4 regions of the Neobacillus sp. MER 74 genome follow, and region 4 is predicted to be linked to each of the others. Evidence: predicted binding sites of a transcription regulator. Region 4 holds the regulator's gene; each other region holds the start of a gene.
What was found. Region 4 encodes Rex, which represses fermentation and respiration genes when NADH is low (regulators of the CRP and FNR family bind a similar motif). Its sites were predicted from a motif close to TTGTGAAATATTTCACAA; they were not measured.

Region 1 (4,906 bases), on a different contig from region 4:
GCAAGTCCTCCGGCATTTCATTATGCCAATTGCGTTCCGTGCTAATCGCCCAAAACTTAGTCTTATGTTGCAGCGATAACCTCCACATCCACTCAACAAGTTCAGACTTTACCAAGTTCCTCTCTACTAATTGACGTTGATCATCCCATATTTCACTACCATTAACGGTGACTAAATAAGAATCAAGCTCCAATGAATCAGCATGCTCTCTGCTCGTCAAAAGTGAACGGCCTGTACTAAGAACCACATAGATTCCTTTTTCCTTAGCAGCTTTGATGGCTTCACGATTTGCTTCCGATACCTGTCCTTTATTATTTAAAAGCGTACCATCCATATCGAGTGCAACTAGTTTGACTTCAATGTCATTATTAAAATTATCCATATGTATATCAAGCTCCCTTCCATACTTTTCCTATAATAAGATAACATCATTTCTAAAAACTAATCAAACATTAAGTTTACATAATATAGTTATAATAAATACTCTGACAAGTATCTTGCAATTTTCTTATAATCCTTTAATAAGTAACCTATAGGCGCTCTATTGCATATAGTACCCATAAGCCAAGAATAGAAAGGTGTTTAATGATGCCATCGGTTGTTATCAATTTATATTATCTAAAAATAAACAGTATTTCGGGCAATGGCTCCATAACTATAGGGGAAGCATCTCATAACAGTCCCACAGCCAATAGTAAATTACAAGGAATTAATGCTTCATATGGAGATACTTCACCAACTGAGGCAATGATGGAAAACCTGTTAAATGATCCAGACGTTAATGATCAAACCTCTATTGGAACTACTGATTCTACTAATGTCAATACACCAATTCAACCTGTACCACCAATCTAAAATTATAGGAGTTATCTGATATGCCATATCAAATAAATATTTTAAATTTCAAGATAAATGGAGCCACCCAAAACGGGAATGTTGATATCGGTCCTACTGTGCATAACAGCCATACTGCAAATAGTAAATTTGTTGGAGCAAATTTCACTTTAGGTGATTTATCACCAGCTACTTCTTTAATGTACTCAGGCAATATAGATACAGATATTAGTGATCAGGATCAAATAGCTAACCCATCTATGCCTATAGCTAATCAAATTTAAAGGAGCAGCAATATGGATATAGAAAAAATGAGAAAATGGCTAGAGATTACTAACGAGTATAGAGAGAGCAATTTTTGGTCTAGCGTACTAAAGCAAAAACAACCAGATGAATTTTTTAGAGAAGTATCGCTAAATCCAAAATTTGACTTATACCAAAATGATTATTATAACTTTATTATTTTTGAAATACCTGGGGTAAATCCAGAAGATGTTTCGCTTAGCTTAATTTCAAATAATCATTTAAAAATTAATGGCAGAATAAAACCTGTTCTACCATTAGAAATGGAAATGAAGAGAGAACGCGAATATGGTGATTTTGAACGAGTAATTGACCTACCTGAACCAACACAGGCTCATTTAATACATTCACAAATTAATAATGGACTACTTCATTTATCTTACCCTCGAAATAAGAACTGACTAAAGTGTTTATCTCCTATATCATAAAGACTTATTGCAAAAGATTTCCCTTCTATGATTGTAGAAGGGTAAACTTGTTTTGTGATTAAATCATATGCACACTCCTTTTATTAGTATGAAATTACTTACGATTGTTCATGGTAATGGGATTATATGAAATAATTACTAATTATTTCAAGTTTTAAGAAAATAACAATAATAAAAAAACGCCTGTCAAAAACAAGCGTTTTAATGTGGTGCTATTAATGATGGTGATGGACGCCCATGGTTGGGTTAGTAATCAGCCACTCATCTTTCGGGAATTGGAAATATTGAATCCAAATACTATTTAGGTTTGAGTCATTTTTATCAATAATGAAATCAATTTCTTTATCGCTTGTGACGACAACATCATTTTCTGTTGGTGTATCAAGCTTTAAATCATAATGGGCATGGTCACCATGAATACTTGTGACATGCACACGAAAAAGTTTTCCTTGTGCTTCTTCTTGTTCTAACATTTTTTTCAAAGCTTTTGCTGCATTACGATTCACTTTTACCTTCATTTTTGGCTCTCCTCATCTATGTATTCCTACGTATTATCCCACTTTTTTGCAAAAATAGACAATGATTAGTTTTGAACTAAAAATACTTAATTTACCAGGTAAAAATTTACATACATTCTTTTCCTCGATAGGAATTTTAAAACCTTAACAAATTTGTCACAAATTAATCGAAAAACGTGTATAAACATCACAGCATTATTGTTAATATAGGTTTTAGAAAAGACTAACGGACTAATTACTATTAAATAATAACTAATTTAAATTAGGCTTAATCAGTGCATGGAAGCAAAAAAAGAAGTAATTCAGTCTTGTTTGTGAAAGGTTTCACGATTATAATCGTAAAAGTGAACATTTGGAAGGGAGAAAAATTCATGTTTAAAAAAAGCTACTTAATTCCACTGTTAGCTTTAGTACCAACTATGCTTTTAAGCGGATGTACGAATATGGTCGTCTTTGATCCAAAAGGACCTGCCGCACGTGACATTCTAGATTTAATTAACTGGTCACTTATTTTTATGTTGCTAGTGGTTGTCGTTGTTTTTGGTTTATTTGGATATATTATCTGGAAATATCGGGCTAAGCCTGAAAATGCAGATTACGAACCACCTGAAGAACATGGCAGCACAAAATTAGAAATAATTTGGACTGTCATTCCTATTCTTATTGTTATTGCTTTAACGATTCCTACTGTTAATACAATCTATAAGTTAGAAAAAGTACCTGCTGGATATGAAAATAAAAAACCAATTACCATTAATGTGACTTCTGCCGATTGGAAGTGGATTTTTAGCTACCCTGAACAAGGGATTGAAACTGTGAACTACGTGAATATTCCTGCTGGCACGCCTGTGCAGTTTAAGTTAACTTCTGCAGGTACAATGCAGTCATTCTGGGTTCCTGCTTTAGGCGGTCAAAAGTATACCATGAACAAGATGGAGACAGAGCTGTACCTTACAGCTGACAAGCCTGGTGAATTTTTAGGAAGAAATACAAACTTTAATGGTAAGGGCTATGCTGAAATGGAATTTACGGTTGAAGCAAAATCCCCCCAAGCCTTTGAAAAATGGGTAAAAGAAGTTAAAGAAACTGCTCCTAAGTTAACAGAAAAGAAATACAATCAACTTCTTAAGCCTACACACTTAGGACGTGAAACATTTATTGGAACACATCTTGCCTGGGTAAACCATGCGGATATGAATTCTAAAACTTATACAAATCCTGAATTGTACGAAGTACATGGCGTAAAAGGAAAGATTTTCAAAGAAAAAGAAACAAATAGTCATTCTATGGACATGGAAGGTATGGAAAGCATGGACAAGAGTGAGAAATCAGATGGAGGTGAGCACAATGAACATTAATTGGCATGACTTTTTTATTGTTGGCAACCCATTAATACTAGGTTCCCAGATTGCTATTCTCTTAACAATGATCGGAATTGTGGCTGGAGTTACCTATTTAAAAAAATGGAAATGGCTCTGGAGAGAATGGTTAACAACCGTTGATCATAAACGAATTGGGATTATGTATATCCTCTCTGGTGTATTAATGTTTTTCCGTGGCGGTGTTGACGGCCTCTTAATGAAGGCTCAAACCTCACGTCCAGAAATGAAATTTTTAGATGCACAACATTACAATGAAATTTTCACTACACACGGTGTCATTATGATTTTGTTTGCAGCAATGCCATTATTAATTGGCTTAATGAACGTAGTAATCCCACTGCAAATCGGTGCTCGTGACGTCGCATTCCCACAACTTAACGCGTTAAGCTTCTGGCTGTTCTTTAGTGGTGCGATGCTGTTTAATATTTCGTTTGTTGTCGGTGGTTCTCCAGATGCTGGTTGGACTGCATACTTCCCTCTTGCAGGTAAAGAATTTACTCCTGGAATCGGGAATAACTATTATGCGATTGCCCTGCAAATTGCTGGGATTGGTACCCTGATGACGGGTATAAATTTTATTGTTACTATCTTAAAAATGAGAACAAAAGGCATGACACTGATGAGAATGCCAATGTTTACTTGGACTTCATTCATTGCTTCGGTGATTATTGTTGCTTCATTCCCAATTTTCACGGTTGCACTTGCATTAATGACGTTTGACCGGATCTTTGGAACCCATTTCTTCACCTTAGCGGGTGGCGGTATGGATATGATGTGGGCTAACCTTTTCTGGTTATGGGGTCACCCTGAGGTATATATCGTTGTCCTACCCGCATTTGGAATGTTTTCTGAAGTTATTTCAACATTTTCAAGAAAAATGCTTTTTGGTTATAAATCTATGGTTTTCTCGATTGTTGGTATTGCGTTTTTAAGTATGCTCGTTTGGGTCCACCACTTCTTTACAATGGGAGCTGGACCAGGAGTTAACTCCGTTTTCTCCATTACGACGATGATGATTGCTATTCCAACGGGTGTCAAAATGTTTAACTGGTTATTCACGATGAGAAAAGGTCGAATTGAGTTTTCCACTGCGATGCTTTGGGCACTTGCATTCATTCCATGCTTTATCATCGGTGGTGTAACTGGCGTTATGCTCGCAATGGGCGCGGCCGATTACCAATACCACAACACCCTATTCCTTGTCGCTCACTTCCATTATGTGTTAATTCCTGGTGTTGTGTTTGCGGTATTTGCTGGACTTTATTACTGGTGGCCAAAAATGTTCGGCCATATGCTCAATGAGAAAATTGGTAAAATACATTTTTGGTTCTTTACCATTGGATTTAACTTAACGTTTATGCCAATGTTCTTCCTAGGATTAGATGGTGCGGTGCGTCGTTCGTACACTTATTCTGCTGAATCTGGCTATGCACCATTATTC
Region 2 (4,906 bases), on a different contig from region 4:
TATCCAAAAACGTTCGTAATAGTCTTCTGGGGATTGAAATAAACTAAAAAAACTCACTAGTGCCACCAAGGAAAAGGGGGTCCCTTCAATAAGCAAAACGGCTCTGCCCTCTAGTAAATTACCGCAAACCACATCAGGGCGCTCGGTATACAAAACTTGCGGAAAGGGAGAATAGGGATTATCCTCAATGAATTGTTCGATATACCCACTTTCCAACACTCCATCAATATTTATTCGATTCAGACGGTTTTCTATTTCCTCAATTAGAGCTTTATCTACTATTCCCTCTATAAAAGAAATTACCACCTTTGTCTTTGTATATTTTCCTATATAGACGGTCTTCATTTTCAAAGCAGGGTCTTTTATAATTCGACGCAATAATGATGTATTTACACCAAGAGATTCAGTGAAACCTTCTCTTGGTCCTCGAATGGATGTTTCCGCCTGTGGCTCTTCAATGGTGCGTTTTTCAAATTTCACTAAACCTAAGGAGAAAGCCTCTTCAAATCCATCAAACAACAAAACTGGGTTTCCAGTGGAAATGGCATCGATACAGGCGGAAATCGTCGTGACCCGGTTGATGTTTGAAATGGGTAATCTATTTTTTATAGAAAGCAGGAAGTCTGTTTCATCCAATTCACTTGTATCTAACAGTGTCTCAAGCACTTGTTGTTCTAACTGTTGAGTATCGCTTAATCCCTCTATATAGATAATAGCAGCGTCTTTCTTATCAACAATAAAGGTTCGGAAAATGACATCTGAACTTTCCTTGTACAGAGAGGAGAAGTATTGTATATTGCTTTCAAGTGTTTTCGATAAAGGGCTGTCCTGTGATAAAGTCTGATGTGGAGCTTTATGATCTTTCACTTCTTTCTTCATGAAAGGACTCCTTCTAACACGAATCACCTCATTTTCCTCCTTTTTCTTCACATATTATTAATTTCCTTATATTTTTGAAAAGTATTCAGAATGGAAGGATATTAAATCTTTTCTAATCGGATATTGTTTTTTAGATTTCCGCCCCCCATCCATTTGTCCTTTTTGTCACGAAGTGTTCAAATCTTTTTGACTTGTTTATGAACAGATTCATAAAGAACTCCAAATTTAAAATCAATGAACTTATAATGAGCAATGTAAATAAGTTGATTACATTATTATTGCTATTAAACCTTATTCAATCTTTCCCACTAACTAAGAACCTAGAAAAATTAAAAATCTGCAAACATTCACAGGAGGAAATTATAAATGAGTATGTTTTGTTTTCAATGTCAAGAAACTGCAAAAGGAACAGGTTGTACAGTTGTTGGAGTATGTGGAAAAAAAGATGATTTAGCCAATATGCAAGATTTATTGATTTATACAATGAAGGGATTAGCAATTGTGAATACAATGGCACGTGGAATCGGGATTAATCAAAAGAAAACCGATGAATATATTGTAAATGGTCTTTTTATGACGATTACCAATGCCAATTGGGATAAAAATGAGTTTTTTCATACAGTAAGAAAAGGTTTAAACCTCCGGGAAGAAATTAAAGCGGCCATTACCAATGCTGGGTACACGTTAGACAATAATAGCGATTATGTTACATGGGATGCTGAAACCAATCATCAACTAGAAATGAAATCTGCTTCGCAGGAAGTTAGTATTTTAGCCACAAAAGATGAAGATATTCGTTCATTAAGAGAGTTAGTAACATACGGTTTGAAAGGAATGGCTGCCTATTTAGAGCATGCGGCAAACCTTTACTATGAAAATGATGAGCTAAATGCGTTTATGCAAAAAGCACTAGCCATGATTACAGATGATTCTGTAAGTATGGAACAATTGATTGAACTTTCAATGGAATGTGGAAAGTATGGCGTTCATGCCATGGAGCTTTTAGATACCGCCAATACATCCACATATGGTCATCCGGAAATGACGAAAGTAAACATTGGGGTACGTCAAAATCCGGGAATTTTAGTGAGTGGCCATGACCTGAAAGATATGGAACAGTTATTAAAACAAACGGAAGGCACGGGAGTAGATGTGTATACACATAGCGAAATGCTGCCGGCACACTATTATCCAGCCTTCAAAAAATATGACCACTTTGTCGGTAACTATGGAAATGCATGGTGGGAACAAACTCGTGAATTCGAAAGCTTTAACGGTCCGATTTTAATGACAACCAACTGTATTGTTCCGCCAAAGGAATCTTATAAAGGAAGAATGTATACCACTGGGGCAACGGCTGTTGAAGGTGTAACCTATATTCCAAAAAATGAAGATGGAACAAAAGATTTCTCTGTTATCATTGAGCATGCAAAGAAATGCCAGCCGCCAGTAGAAATTGAAACAGGTGAAATTGTTGGAGGATTTGCGCATAATCAAGTGGCTCAAGTAGCAGATCAAGTGGTAGAAGCGGTGAAAAATGGTGATATTAAACGATTCTTTGTCATGGCTGGCTGTGATGGCCGCCATAAGAGCAGAACGTATTATAAAGAGTTTGCCGAAGAGCTTCCACAAGATACGATTATTTTAACAGCAGGTTGTGCAAAATATCGATATAATAAGCTGGATTTAGGTGATATCAACGGAATTCCAAGGGTACTGGATGCAGGTCAATGTAACGATTCCTACTCTTTAGTTATGACGGCATTGAAGCTGAAAGAGGCATTCGGATTAGAAAGTGTAAATGAATTACCGTTATCTTACAATATCGCATGGTATGAGCAAAAAGCGGTGATCGTATTCTTATCTTTACTATACTTGGGTGTGAAAAATATTCACGTTGGCCCAACATTACCAGCTTTCTTATCACCAAACGTAACGAACTTCTTAATTGAGAATTTTGGTGTAGGCGGCATTTCCAATACGAAAGCCGACTTGGAAATGTTCATGAACAGCACCATTGAAATGCAAGAAGGTACATTAGTTTAATCATAAACGAAGGTCCCGACTGGTATAAAGGAGTAAAGAAAGGGAAAGTATTAATGGCTTTCCCTTTTAACTATTTTACTTCTAAGGAGAAGGCATAAAAAGCATCGCCATGAGATAAATTCTCTTCCTTTTCATCCATCCACCATACTCCATAAGAGTAATAATAAAGCCCTTTTTGTATAGGTGCAGAAAAATGATTATCCTTAACAACAATTTCAGTTTCTTGGTTATTGCTTATCTGCAAAACATGGAATTTATTTGGTTTTGGTTCATAATCCATCACGAAAGTTATTTTCTCTCCAGGTTTTACTTCTATTGGCTTTTTACTTTTTAATAGTTCAATTGTTCCAACAGAATCGACGCATTCACCTTTTCCATTCTCTTGCCAACAATAAGTACCAAGCACAGTTTCAAATCTTTTATTATTGATTTCTATAAAGGCTTTAGGCGGCTTTCCTCCTGACGATCCATTATTTGAACAACCTATTATGGCAAGTCCAAAAAGAGCTATGAATATTAAAAGCCATTTCTTCATACACATCCCCCTTTTACTGTATATGACGGACTAGTTTGTATTAAGTTACGAGACAGTTTTGACGGATTTAGCATTAGAAGTTAACACAAATGTGTATAAACATGAAGTTTTACAAACAAAACTTTCCCCTTCTTTAGAAAAAATTTTAACAGAATTAAAATACTGCCCTACACTGATCACAGACCGACATTTCCAAATCGTTGGGTGGAATCCTGCTGCAGCCTATGTTTTTCTGGATTTTGAACAAATTCCTTTTGAACAAAGAAACTTAATCCGCTTAGTGTTTACGAGGAAAGAGTTGAGGTCTTTAGCTGTCAATTGGGAGCATTGAAACAGTTTCTAAAAATAGCACTAGCGCCGTTCCGTTTTTCTGTTTGGTACATACTTTGTGATTACGAATGAAAAGAAGGCTATTAAAGGGGTTAGGTTTCATGATCAACGTTTTATTTGTATGCCTGGGGAATATTTGCCGTTCACCGATGGCTGAAGCTTTGTTTCGCAACTTAGTCAAAAAAGCAAATTTGACAAACAAAATCGCAGTTGATTCCGCTGCAACCAGTTCCTGGCAAATCGGTTTCCCACCACACGAAGGAACTCTTGATATTCTGAAGAAATACAATATCTCTTCTAATGGGCTTGTTGGACGACGACTAAAGAAAGAAGACTTTTGGAAATTCGACTATATTATCGGTATGGACGAAAGCAACATAAAAAATATTTACAGGATAACCGGGAAGCCTAAACATCCAAAGATCATTAGGCTGCTGGACCTGACCAAATACAGGAAAGATGTCCCCGATCCATTTTATACAGGTGATTTTGATGAAACCTATCGTCTTGTTTCAGCTGGCTGCCAGGTATTACTCAAGAAAATACGGAGCGAACAAAACTTTTAACAACAAGGCATCCACTTTTTTATGTAAATAAAGAAAAATTGAATTGCATTTCTACTTCAACTAACCTCTTTTCAACTCCCATTAAGAAATGAGATAAATATAGCATTAACTATCCCTGATAATGTATTAGCAGTTCCATGACAAATCCAACTTGCTAAAAACCCGTACTTTAAATAGACAAAGCTAAATAGTATACCAGGTAAGAAATAGAGCGGAAATGAATAAAGGTCAGGTCCATGAACGAAAGCAAAGAAAAATGAAACCAGTATCACCCAGCCACTTATTAATTTTTTATCTTTCATTTCAAATACTCGGTAGTAAACCTTATTCACTGCATTTACTAAGAATATAAAAGGTTTAGAAATACTTTTATTCACGTTTTTCTTTGTTTCGAGAGGCTTTTTTATAAACGTGTGATGGAGGGCTAGGTATGGCAAATAAACAATAAGAAGGAAGCGGAATAGAAATTCTTCACTAAAAGGTCCTATGATCCCTAACAATAAAATCTCGCCAGCAGTAGTAAGTTCTTGATGCCCTAAATATTGAGCAT
Region 3 (4,906 bases), on a different contig from region 4:
TTATTTCGATTTCTTCAATTTGGTCGCCGTCTTTACAATAATTCTTTACTAATTCATAATCATAAGGTGCTAAATATATACGAGGTGTTTCATTTTTGAAGAAGACTTTGGCGTATTCTTCCCCTGCTTTTACTTTCACCAAGTTTGCACTGGTAGGAATTGGACTCGATGGCAGTAATTTTTCACCCACTAGTTGGTTAATCATTGTCGATTTCCCTGCAGAAAAATGACCGCAAAAAGCTATTAGAAACTCTCTGTTCTCTAACTTTTTGGCTAATTGTTTAATTTTTTTTGCATGTTCAAAATCCTCTTGATTCATTAAATATTCATATATTGATATGATTTTCGTTTTCAATGTCTGGATGGCTTCTTCTTGGTTCGCTATTTTTATCATTACTTATTCCCCTTAACAACTTTGTAATATTTTTTATTTTATACGATAATTCAAACTTTTCCTATCCTGATACATTTTTTCTTAAAACAAATTTTTCCCAAAAACGACAAAAAGCCAAGGTTACCGGCCTTGGCTCAAAAAAGGTAGATATTTATTTTTAATGGGTAACATTTTTTAACACGTGCTTCATGACAAATGCATAAATAATAACCGTTCCGCCAACTAAAGCAAAAGCCATATGTAACACCTTCCTTATCAAGGTTGTTGAGAATGATTTTCATTGTTAATCAAATTTTAACATAGGTGATAATCATTTTCAATAGTCCTAATTAAATTGTCACACTTTTTTAACAACTTTAGGGAGAAAACGATTACGATCCTGAAATATCCCTTCATATTCCGTCAGTTCCATAAGCGCTTTTTCTTCTTCAGTAATCCGAACTATAAGGATAATGCTATTTAGGAAAGTAAAGAGACACGCCGTTATATAGCAGTTGAATAATAAAGGTAACACAGCTATTTCTATCGCAACCACAAAATAATTGGGATGTCTGATATAAAGATAAGGACCTTTTTTTATCACCTTTGCATCTCGTAAAACAATTATCTTCGTGTTCCAATACCTTCCAAGTGAAATAATCACCCAAATTCTCATGATTTGCATCAATAAGAAAATTGATAAGAGGATCGGCCAAAAATAAGAGAGTTCCCTATTCTCATAAACTTTTTCAGCAACTAGGCAAATAAAGAACAGTACATGCATCAAAACCATCAATCGATAATGTTTTTTACCAAATTCGATAGCACCTTGGTTCTTCATCCATTTTTCATTCCGTTTTGCGATACAAAGTTCAACCACACGTTGAAAAATAATGAAGCCAATGATGATTTCGAATACAAGAAATCCTTCCATTTACCTCCACCTCATTAAATGCAGTTCTGAACTAAACCCTGGCCCAAGAGCAGTACCAAGACCATAGGCACCTTTTGGAATTTCTTTCTCCATGAATCGCTTCAGCACAAAAAGGATTGTCGCTGAAGACATATTTCCAAACTGTTTTAGCACATCAAGTGAAACCTTAGTCATTGAGGGAGGAATTTCTAATGATTTTACATAAGCATCGATTACCTTTTTTCCACCTGGATGGGCAATAAAATAGTTAATTGTTTCAAGTTCTACATGATTTTCTACTAGAAACTCCGTTACATTCGGCTTCAACCAATTTTCAATTATATGAGGAATATCGCGAGAAAAAACGACATATAACCCGTTACTCTTTATATCCCATCCCATCACATCTAAGGAATCCGGCATAAGTGTTGACTGAGTTGCAATAATGAAGGGTGAAGTCTTCTTCTTTCTGTATTCACAATAATTTGAATCATCACCGCAAACTAACGCACAGGCAACACCATCAGCAAATAAGGATGTACCTATGAAATTACTTTTCGATAGATCATTACGTTGAAAGGTCAAGCTGCAAAGTTCCACAGAAAGTACAAGGACCTTTGCTTTCGGAAAAGCAAGGCAGTATTCACGGGCTCTTGATAACCCTGCAGCACCACCTGCACAACCAAGTCCCCATATTGGAACCCTCTTAGTATGAGGCAGGAAGGGAAGTAAGTTCATAATTCTCGCTTCGATGCTTGGAGTAGCCATTCCGGTGGTTGAAATAAAAAAAATGGCGTCAATCTCCTGATAAGGGATTTCCCTTGTTAAGAAATCAGAATTATATAAACACTTCTCGATTGCTTCTCTTCCAAGTTCAACCGCTGACTCAATATAAGCCGTATTTTTTTCTTCCAACGTTTTATCTTCTTTAAACCAATCAATGTTTTTTACAAAATGCCTTTTTTCAATTTGGCCATTTTGAAAGGCGCGTAAAAGTCTTTCAATGTCCTTAAAAGAATCGGAGAACAGCTCGCGGGCAAACTCCGATGCTTGATTTTGGTTTACTTCAAATGGCGGCGTTACCTCTGCAACTGAAATTATCGTCGGCATATCTTATCTCCTTCAAGCTATGTAAGGGTATTTTTTCCAGATTGGAGATATTTATGCAGAAAGGTCAACACATAAAAAAAAGCCCCCTTTAAGGGAGAAACCGAAGTTTCTCTATAAGGGAGCAAACGTTTTGAAGGTTGTTGCTGTGCTCTTAAATTATATAATGGATGCTAATTTCGTTCATTAGCTAATGTTTTCCAATTTCAACTTCTTAAAGAAAAGCAAGAAATATGCTTTTCTTGATCTAATTTTTATCAGGCTGCTTTTGAACTTCAATCTTAATTTTATTTTTTACTACAGTTCCACAAATTTTACAAATTTCCACATTGTCATACAAGAGACGACATCGTTCGCAATAATATTTTTCCACAAAAATCCACTCTTTTCTAGAGGAAAATAAGATTTATTATTATCATATTTTCGAACTTCGAGAGTGTGACATTGATTCCAAAAGATATCTTTTTATCGTTTATGAAGGATTATTCAATTACTTTTATCACAGAGGAAGTGTGATAGTTCACATTTTATTCACAAATACCCCGGGGTGATTGTGATATAAATCACTGTTATATCAATTTTATAATATTAACATAGTAGATACCTAAGGAATGAACAATTCGTGAACTATGATATTTGTTATTTTTTCCTCACAATTGTTTTGTATTATGAAAGAGAACTAATCAATTATTTTATTACTCTGAAGGGAGTGCGGGGGATGGCGAAGGCGGAACTTAAAACAAACAATAAAACAGAAATTGAAGACAGCTCTTCTCTTAAAGGGACATTAGCGTCCGTTTTCTTATTAGGAGCTTTTATTGTTGTTACTTGGGTAAGTGTCTATTACTTATTTGTTGATCGTTTTTAATGATTGAAGGGGGAAAAGATTATGCATATGCATAAATTCGAAAAAATTTGGCTAGCCTTTGGAATTGGCGCTCTGGTTGTTTTCTTAACAACTGTAGGTGTAAGCGCGTTCTATCTTGGCAACAAGCCGCCGAGCTGTTTAACGACGATTAATGTAGATAAGGTCGATCAAACGAAACCCTTTGATAAACCGGGATTACATAAGGTTGAAGGGAAAGATTGGGACTATGAGTTAGTCTATGTTGCTTCGGCTTTCTCCTATAATCCAGTAAAAGTGGAAGTACCACTTGGAGCAAAGGTGAAAGTTATTGCTACAACTAAAGACGTCGTCCATGGCTTTGAGGTTGCGGGAACAAATATCAACATGATGCTGGAGCCTGGTTATGTCAGTGAATATACGACAACATTTGATAAAGCAGGAGAATATTTAATTGTTTGTAATGAATATTGTGGTGCTGGACATCATTTAATGAGTTCGATGATTGAGGTGAAAAAATAATGACTAACTCCATAACAACGAAAGTAAAAGTGGACCCGCGAGATGCAAAGCTTTCAATGGCGCATTTTTTTGTTGCCTTCTCTGCTCTTGCACTTGGAGGTTTAATGGGGCTATTACAAACCCTTGTCCGTTCCGGAAAATGGGAGCTTCCATGGGGCATTGATTATTACCAAATCCTAACTGTCCATGGTGTTTTAATGGGATTGGTTTTAACGACGTTTTTTATTATGGGATTTCAATATGCTGCGGTAAGCAGAACCACTGGAGGTCATTCAATTGCTGCCCGCCGAAGCGGCTGGATCGGTTTTTGGATAATGTTAGTAGGAACTTTAATGGCAGCAACCATGGTTTTGCTAAAAGAAGCTTCTGTACTTTACACTTTTTATGCACCACTTAAAGCACATTGGATTTTTTACTTAGGTTTAACGTTTGTAGTAATTGGAAGCTGGATTGATGGTTCGGCTCAAATCATGACCTATGCAAAATGGCGAAAAAACAATCCAGGTCAGCCAAGTCCATTATTAAGTTTTATGGCTGTAATAAATACTGTCATGTGGATTATTGCTACATTGGGCGTTGCAGCAACGGTATTGTTCCAATTACTTCCTTGGTCGCTTGGATTAGTGGATACTGTTGATGTATTAGTAAGTCGGACTTTATTTTGGTATTTTGGTCACCCACTCGTTTATTTCTGGCTTTTACCTGCGTACATGTGCTGGTATGCGATTATCCCGAAAATTATCGGTGGAAAAATTTTCTCTGATTCATTGGCACGCTTGTCATTTATTTTGTTTCTGCTCTTCTCGATTCCGGTTGGTTTTCACCACCAATTAACAGAGCCAGGGATTGACCCTGCTTGGAAATTCTTACAGGTTATCTTAACATTCATGGTTATTATTCCATCATTAATGACTGCTTTCTCGTTATTCGCTACGTTTGAAAGATATGGTCGCTCAAAAGGAGCAACAGGCCTTTTTGGCTGGTTTAAAGTTCTGCCTTGGAATGACGCTAGGTTTACTGTTCCATTTATTGGGATGGCTTCATTTATTCCTGCTGGTGCTGGTGGGATCATTAACGCTTCCAACCAAATGGACCAAGTGGTGCATAACACCATTTGGGTAACTGGTCACTTCCATTTAACTGCGGC
Region 4 (4,906 bases):
GCGGCTTTGGGCTCGTTTGGTCGTTGATGCACGTGCCAAATTCCGGTTGATAAAATCCTGAAGATCTGCCACCTCTTGCTGTTGCTTTTCAAAAAGCTTTAAATCACGCTCATAATTGGCCGCTTTTTGATCTAGGTAGGCACTATAGTTGCCTGTGAATCGTTGAATTTGCTTGCGGGACACTTCATATACCTGCGTAACCACCTTATCTAAAAAATAGCGGTCATGGGAAACAATCAAAATGGCCCCGTGATAACTTTGTAAATATTGCTCCAGCCAGGACAGGGTATCAATATCAAGATGGTTGGTCGGCTCGTCCAATATTAAGATATCAGGCTTAGTTAATAGCAGTTTACCAAGGGCAAGACGCGTTTTCTGTCCGCCGCTTAAACTTGATATCATCAAGGATTTATCAGGGAAATTTAACCCATGGAGTACAGAACGGAGCTCTGCCTCGTATTGATATCCACCCTGCTCCTTAAATTTCACTTGAAGATGGTCGTACTCTTTTAGGATTCTCTCGTATCTTCCAGTATCATCAAATACATTAGGATCGGCCATTTGCTCTTCAAGGGCCCGAAGTGACTTTTCCATTAAACGCAGCGGTTCAAATACAGTCAACATCTCGTCCCATATCGACAAAGTGGACTCTAAACCAGTATTTTGGGCTAAATAGCCAATCATTACTTCTTTTGGTTTGATGATTTCACCGCCATCATGTGACAAGTGGCCAGCAATAATCTTCAATAATGTTGATTTTCCTGCCCCGTTGCGACCAACTAGAGCCACACGGTCTCGAGTTTGTAATTCTAATTTAATATTCGATAAAATTAGGTCAGCACCATAATATTTTTGTAGTTGATTAACCTGTAACAAAATCATTCTTTTTCACCTCTATTACATAGGTTTAGTGTACCTTATTCCCCGTATATCGGCAATAAACTGAGGCGCAGATTAGGTGGATGAAGGTGTTAAATCGGCAAAAACCTTGAATTTCGTTCAAAGTTTCACAGACAGATAAGGAAAAATAGTGTATGATTTGAAGGGAGGATTATTTATATGGCAGAATTAACGCATTTTAATGAAGAAGGCCGAGCAAAAATGGTCGATGTCAGTGATAAGCCAGAAACAGCACGGACGGCACTTGCTCATTCCAGTATTACAGTTAGGAAAGAAATTTACGATAGAATTACGAATCACGCGATAAAAAAAGGTGATGTCTTAGCAGTGGCACAGGTAGCTGCGGTCATGGCAGCAAAGAAGACGTGGGATTTGATTCCGATGTGTCATCCGATCCCCTTAACGGGGGTTAATATATCTTTTTCCTGGGAGCAGGACACAGAAGAGAATTATCGCTTAAATATATCGGCAGCCGTTAAAACCAAGGGGAATACAGGTGTAGAAATGGAAGCGTTAACAGCTGCGTCAGCATGCGCTTTAACGGTTTATGATATGTGTAAAGCTGTTGATAAAGGTATGGTGATTGGCCCTACATATCTTGTCGAAAAAACAGGCGGTAAAAATGGTGATTTTAAGAGAAACGAAAAAGTTAAATGATTTTTAACTAAATTATCCATGGGGTGTGGGAGATTATGAGTAATGAAACAATGAAAATACCACAGGCGACAGCCAAACGGCTGCCCCTTTATTACCGATTTCTTAAAAACCTGCATTCTTCCGGTAAGCAAAGGGTTTCATCAGCCGAACTAAGTGAAGCCGTAAAGGTCGACTCAGCCACGATTCGCCGCGATTTTTCTTATTTCGGAGCTTTAGGAAAAAAAGGTTATGGGTATAATGTCAATTATTTGATTTCCTTCTTTCGTAAAACCTTGGACCAGGATGAATTAACAAAGGTTGCTTTAATAGGGGTAGGGAATCTGGGCACAGCATTTTTAAACTATAATTTTTTAAAGAATAATAACACGAAAATAGAATGTGCCTTTGATGTGGATCCAGAAAAAATGGGAACGAAAATTCGCGAGGTCCCGGTTTATCAAATGGATGAATTGGAGAAGGTTTTATCTGAGGGAGGTATATCCGTTGCGATATTAACGGTTCCAGCCCCAGTTGCACAGATGATTACTGATCGACTTGTGAGTGCAAATATAAAGGGAATATTAAACTTTACGCCAGCACGCTTAAATGTTCCCCCGCAAATTAGAGTCCATCATATTGACTTAGCAGTGGAACTGCAATCGCTTGTTTATTTTTTAAAGCATTATCCGACGGTGGAATTAGAGGAAGAAGAATAGTAATTTAGTTAAGAGCTTTTCACAACATTTGTGGAGAGCTCTTTTGTATGCTTCATACCCTGCTTTTTTTAATTACATAATCTATCAAAATACTGAGGGCTGGACTAAGATGTAGGTAGTTTATTTGCAAGCGATTACTATCGGGATTATAGATCACACATTCCCTAGAGTGACATCTAGGGTTTTTGCAATTGGAGGGGATGAAGTTGGCGGTCGTGCTGACTATGTTTGTACTTGGGGTATTATTAGGATTTGTCGGAGCAGGAGGTTCTGGCTTTATTATTGCCATTTTAACAGTGGTTTTTGGAGTTCCCATCCATGTCGCTTTAGGGACATCTTTAGCTGCCATGGTGTTTACTACCTTGTCAGGTGCGTACAGTCATTTTCGACAAGGAAATATTTCGATTAAAACGGGTCTAATTGTCGGAGGCTTTGGGTCGATTGCTTCCTATTTTGGTTCAAAGCTAGCTGGTTTGATTCCCATCCATTCCTTGCATTGGTTAACCGCAGGGATGTTGTTTCTATCCGCTTTGATCTTGGTCGTACGATTGTTTATCGTTCAAAAAATTAAGGCAAACTATAAAAAAGACGAACCGAGCAACCTTCTTCTCATTAAGAAAGCAGCGCTAGTCGGTTTGGTTACCGGGTTGTTGTCTGGGACATTTGGGATTGGTGCTGCACCGTTCATTCAAATCGGACTGCTTTTAATCTTGGGACTTACGCTTAAACAATCTGTGGGTACAACCATGCTTGTTATTCTGCCCATCGCTTTAGCAGGGGGAGCTGGCTATTATTTTCAAGGATACTTGAACTTCCCATTGTTATTTGAAGTGGTGGCAGGAACCATGATTGGTTCTTATGTCGGGGCCAAGTTTACGGACTTTGCACCTCAGCCCGTGTTAAAAAGTGCGATGGTCCTGACCCCTATTTTAGCAGGAGCCATATTACTGATAAGTTAAAGAAAGCTTCCAATGCTGCAAAGTTCTGTCATAGCAAGCTTTGCAGCTTTTTTGCGTTTACTTACCTGAATGATTACATTGTCATCAAGGGATGATCAAGATGGTGCCTGACACCCGGCACAGCTGGAGGGAAATATGAGAAGGGGCAGATGGAGTTTAAAATCAGTAATTATTGTATTCGTTTGTGTAGTGGTTACTTTTTCGCTGTTGATAACGGATTTACTTATAAGTTCCAGAATTGCTTCAGAGACGGAAAAGAATCAGGCGGAGCAAGCAAGAAGTGTAGCTCGCATGGTTGCACATAGTCCGCTTGTGATTGAGGCGATGAGTGGGAAACGCGATGAAAAGGACATTCAAAGCTATGCAAATGAAATGAGGAAAGTTACAAATGTTTACTTTATTGTCGTGATGGATATGAATGCCATTCGAAAATCCCACCCCGACAGTAATAAAATAGGGTTGCCATTCAGGGGTGGAGATGAAGGACCTGTTTTAAAAGGAAGAGAGCATGCGTCAATATCAAAGGGATCGCTGGGACCTTCATTACGCTCTTTTACACCCATTAAGGACGAAAAAGGGAAACAAATCGGGGCAGTGGCCGTTGGGATTTCGCTGGATAATGTGGAAAAGGCCGTCAAAAAGAGCCGAACTGGGATCTATATTGGAACCCTGATCGGTCTATTAATCGGTGTTCTTGGGGCTGTTATTTTAGCTAGATATATCAAAAAAATCTTACTTGGGCTTGAGCCGTTTGCGATCGCAAAATTATTAGAAGAAAGAAGCGCTATGCTTCAATCCGTCAGAGAAGGAATTGTCGCGGTTGATCAAGAGTCAAAGATAACACTTGTCAACCGAGCTGCTTTAAAGATGTTTCACAAGGCAGGACTGCCGGATAATCCGATGGGGGTAAATATAGAAAGGTATTTGTCTACCACGCGCTTAAAAGATCTCTTACAAACGGGTAAAGCTGAATTGGATGAAGAACAGAATTTAAATGGAATGACCATTTTAACTAATCGAGTCCCTGTTATTGTTGGGAATAAGGTCGTAGGGGCCATTGCAACTTTTCGCGATAAAACAGAAATACAAGTACTCGCCGAAGAACTGACTGGAGTGAGAACTTACGCCGATGCACTTCGAGCCCAGGCACACGAATATATGAATAAGCTTCATGTTATTTTAGGGATGGTCCATACAGGGTATTATGAAAAAGTTGTTGAATACATCAATGAAACGGTTAATCATCGCAATAACGAAATTGGCTTTGTGACCAAAAAAATAAAGGACCCTGTATTAGCAGGCTTTTTAATTGGAAAGTTAAGTTATGCAAGGGAATCGGGGACAGAGTTATCAGTTTTGTGTGAACAACCAATTCCTCAACCCGAGGATTCTGATATAACACATGAACTGATTACGATTTTAGGTAATTTAATTGATAATGCGATTATGGCTGTGAGCGGTTGTCCACTCAAAAAAGTAACAGTTTCCCTTGATTATGCAGATGATATTTTAACAATTGAAGTAAAAGATACCGGAAAAGGGATGAGTGAAGAAATACAAAACCAAATTTTCAACAAAGGATTCTCCACAAAAGGCGAAAATAGAGGATTAGGATTGTATCTCGTTTCGCAGGCGGTTAAAAAGTTGGACGGGGATTTAATTCTATCATCAAAGCCTGAAAAAGGGACCGTTTTC

Region 1: the regulator Rex is predicted to act here: its motif matches at 2,396-2,413, upstream of qoxA (cytochrome aa3 quinol oxidase subunit II).
Region 2: the regulator Rex is predicted to act here: its motif matches at 1,075-1,092, upstream of hcp (hydroxylamine reductase).
Region 3: the regulator Rex is predicted to act here: its motif matches at 2,902-2,919, upstream of M3610_RS04635 (cytochrome c oxidase subunit 2A).

Annotation. Positions count from the first base shown of each region.
Region 1 is NZ_JAMAUV010000009.1:113,648-118,553, reverse strand. Features, by position in the region: gene M3610_RS16410 (Cof-type HAD-IIB family hydrolase) at 1-382, opposite strand, end outside; gene M3610_RS16405 (spore germination protein) at 589-855, shown strand; gene M3610_RS16400 (spore germination protein) at 876-1,118, shown strand; gene M3610_RS16395 (Hsp20/alpha crystallin family protein) at 1,131-1,538, shown strand; gene M3610_RS16390 (iron-sulfur cluster assembly accessory protein) at 1,781-2,083, opposite strand; gene qoxA (cytochrome aa3 quinol oxidase subunit II) at 2,455-3,441, shown strand; gene qoxB (cytochrome aa3 quinol oxidase subunit I) at 3,431-4,906, shown strand, end outside.
Region 2 is NZ_JAMAUV010000013.1:20,158-25,063, forward strand. Features, by position in the region: gene M3610_RS19140 (spore germination protein) at 1-879, opposite strand, end outside; gene hcp (hydroxylamine reductase) at 1,252-2,925, shown strand; gene M3610_RS19150 (hypothetical protein) at 2,996-3,460, opposite strand; partial or broken gene M3610_RS19155 (MmyB family transcriptional regulator) at 3,519-3,788, shown strand; gene M3610_RS19160 (low molecular weight protein-tyrosine-phosphatase) at 3,892-4,356, shown strand; gene M3610_RS19165 (CPBP family intramembrane glutamic endopeptidase) at 4,428-4,906, opposite strand, start outside.
Region 3 is NZ_JAMAUV010000002.1:78,233-83,138, forward strand. Features, by position in the region: gene M3610_RS04620 (dynamin family protein) at 1-394, opposite strand, end outside; gene M3610_RS04625 (isoprenylcysteine carboxyl methyltransferase family protein) at 732-1,307, opposite strand; gene M3610_RS04630 (type III polyketide synthase) at 1,308-2,396, opposite strand; gene M3610_RS04635 (cytochrome c oxidase subunit 2A) at 3,112-3,261, shown strand; gene M3610_RS04640 (cytochrome c oxidase subunit II) at 3,283-3,759, shown strand; gene M3610_RS04645 (b(o/a)3-type cytochrome-c oxidase subunit 1) at 3,759-4,906, shown strand, end outside.
Region 4 is NZ_JAMAUV010000030.1:4,719-9,624, forward strand. Features, by position in the region: gene M3610_RS25010 (ABC transporter ATP-binding protein) at 1-882, opposite strand, end outside; gene moaC (cyclic pyranopterin monophosphate synthase MoaC) at 1,060-1,557, shown strand; gene M3610_RS25020 (redox-sensing transcriptional repressor Rex) at 1,593-2,252, shown strand; gene M3610_RS25025 (sulfite exporter TauE/SafE family protein) at 2,459-3,211, shown strand; gene dcuS (DcuS/MalK family sensor histidine kinase) at 3,347-4,906, shown strand, end outside.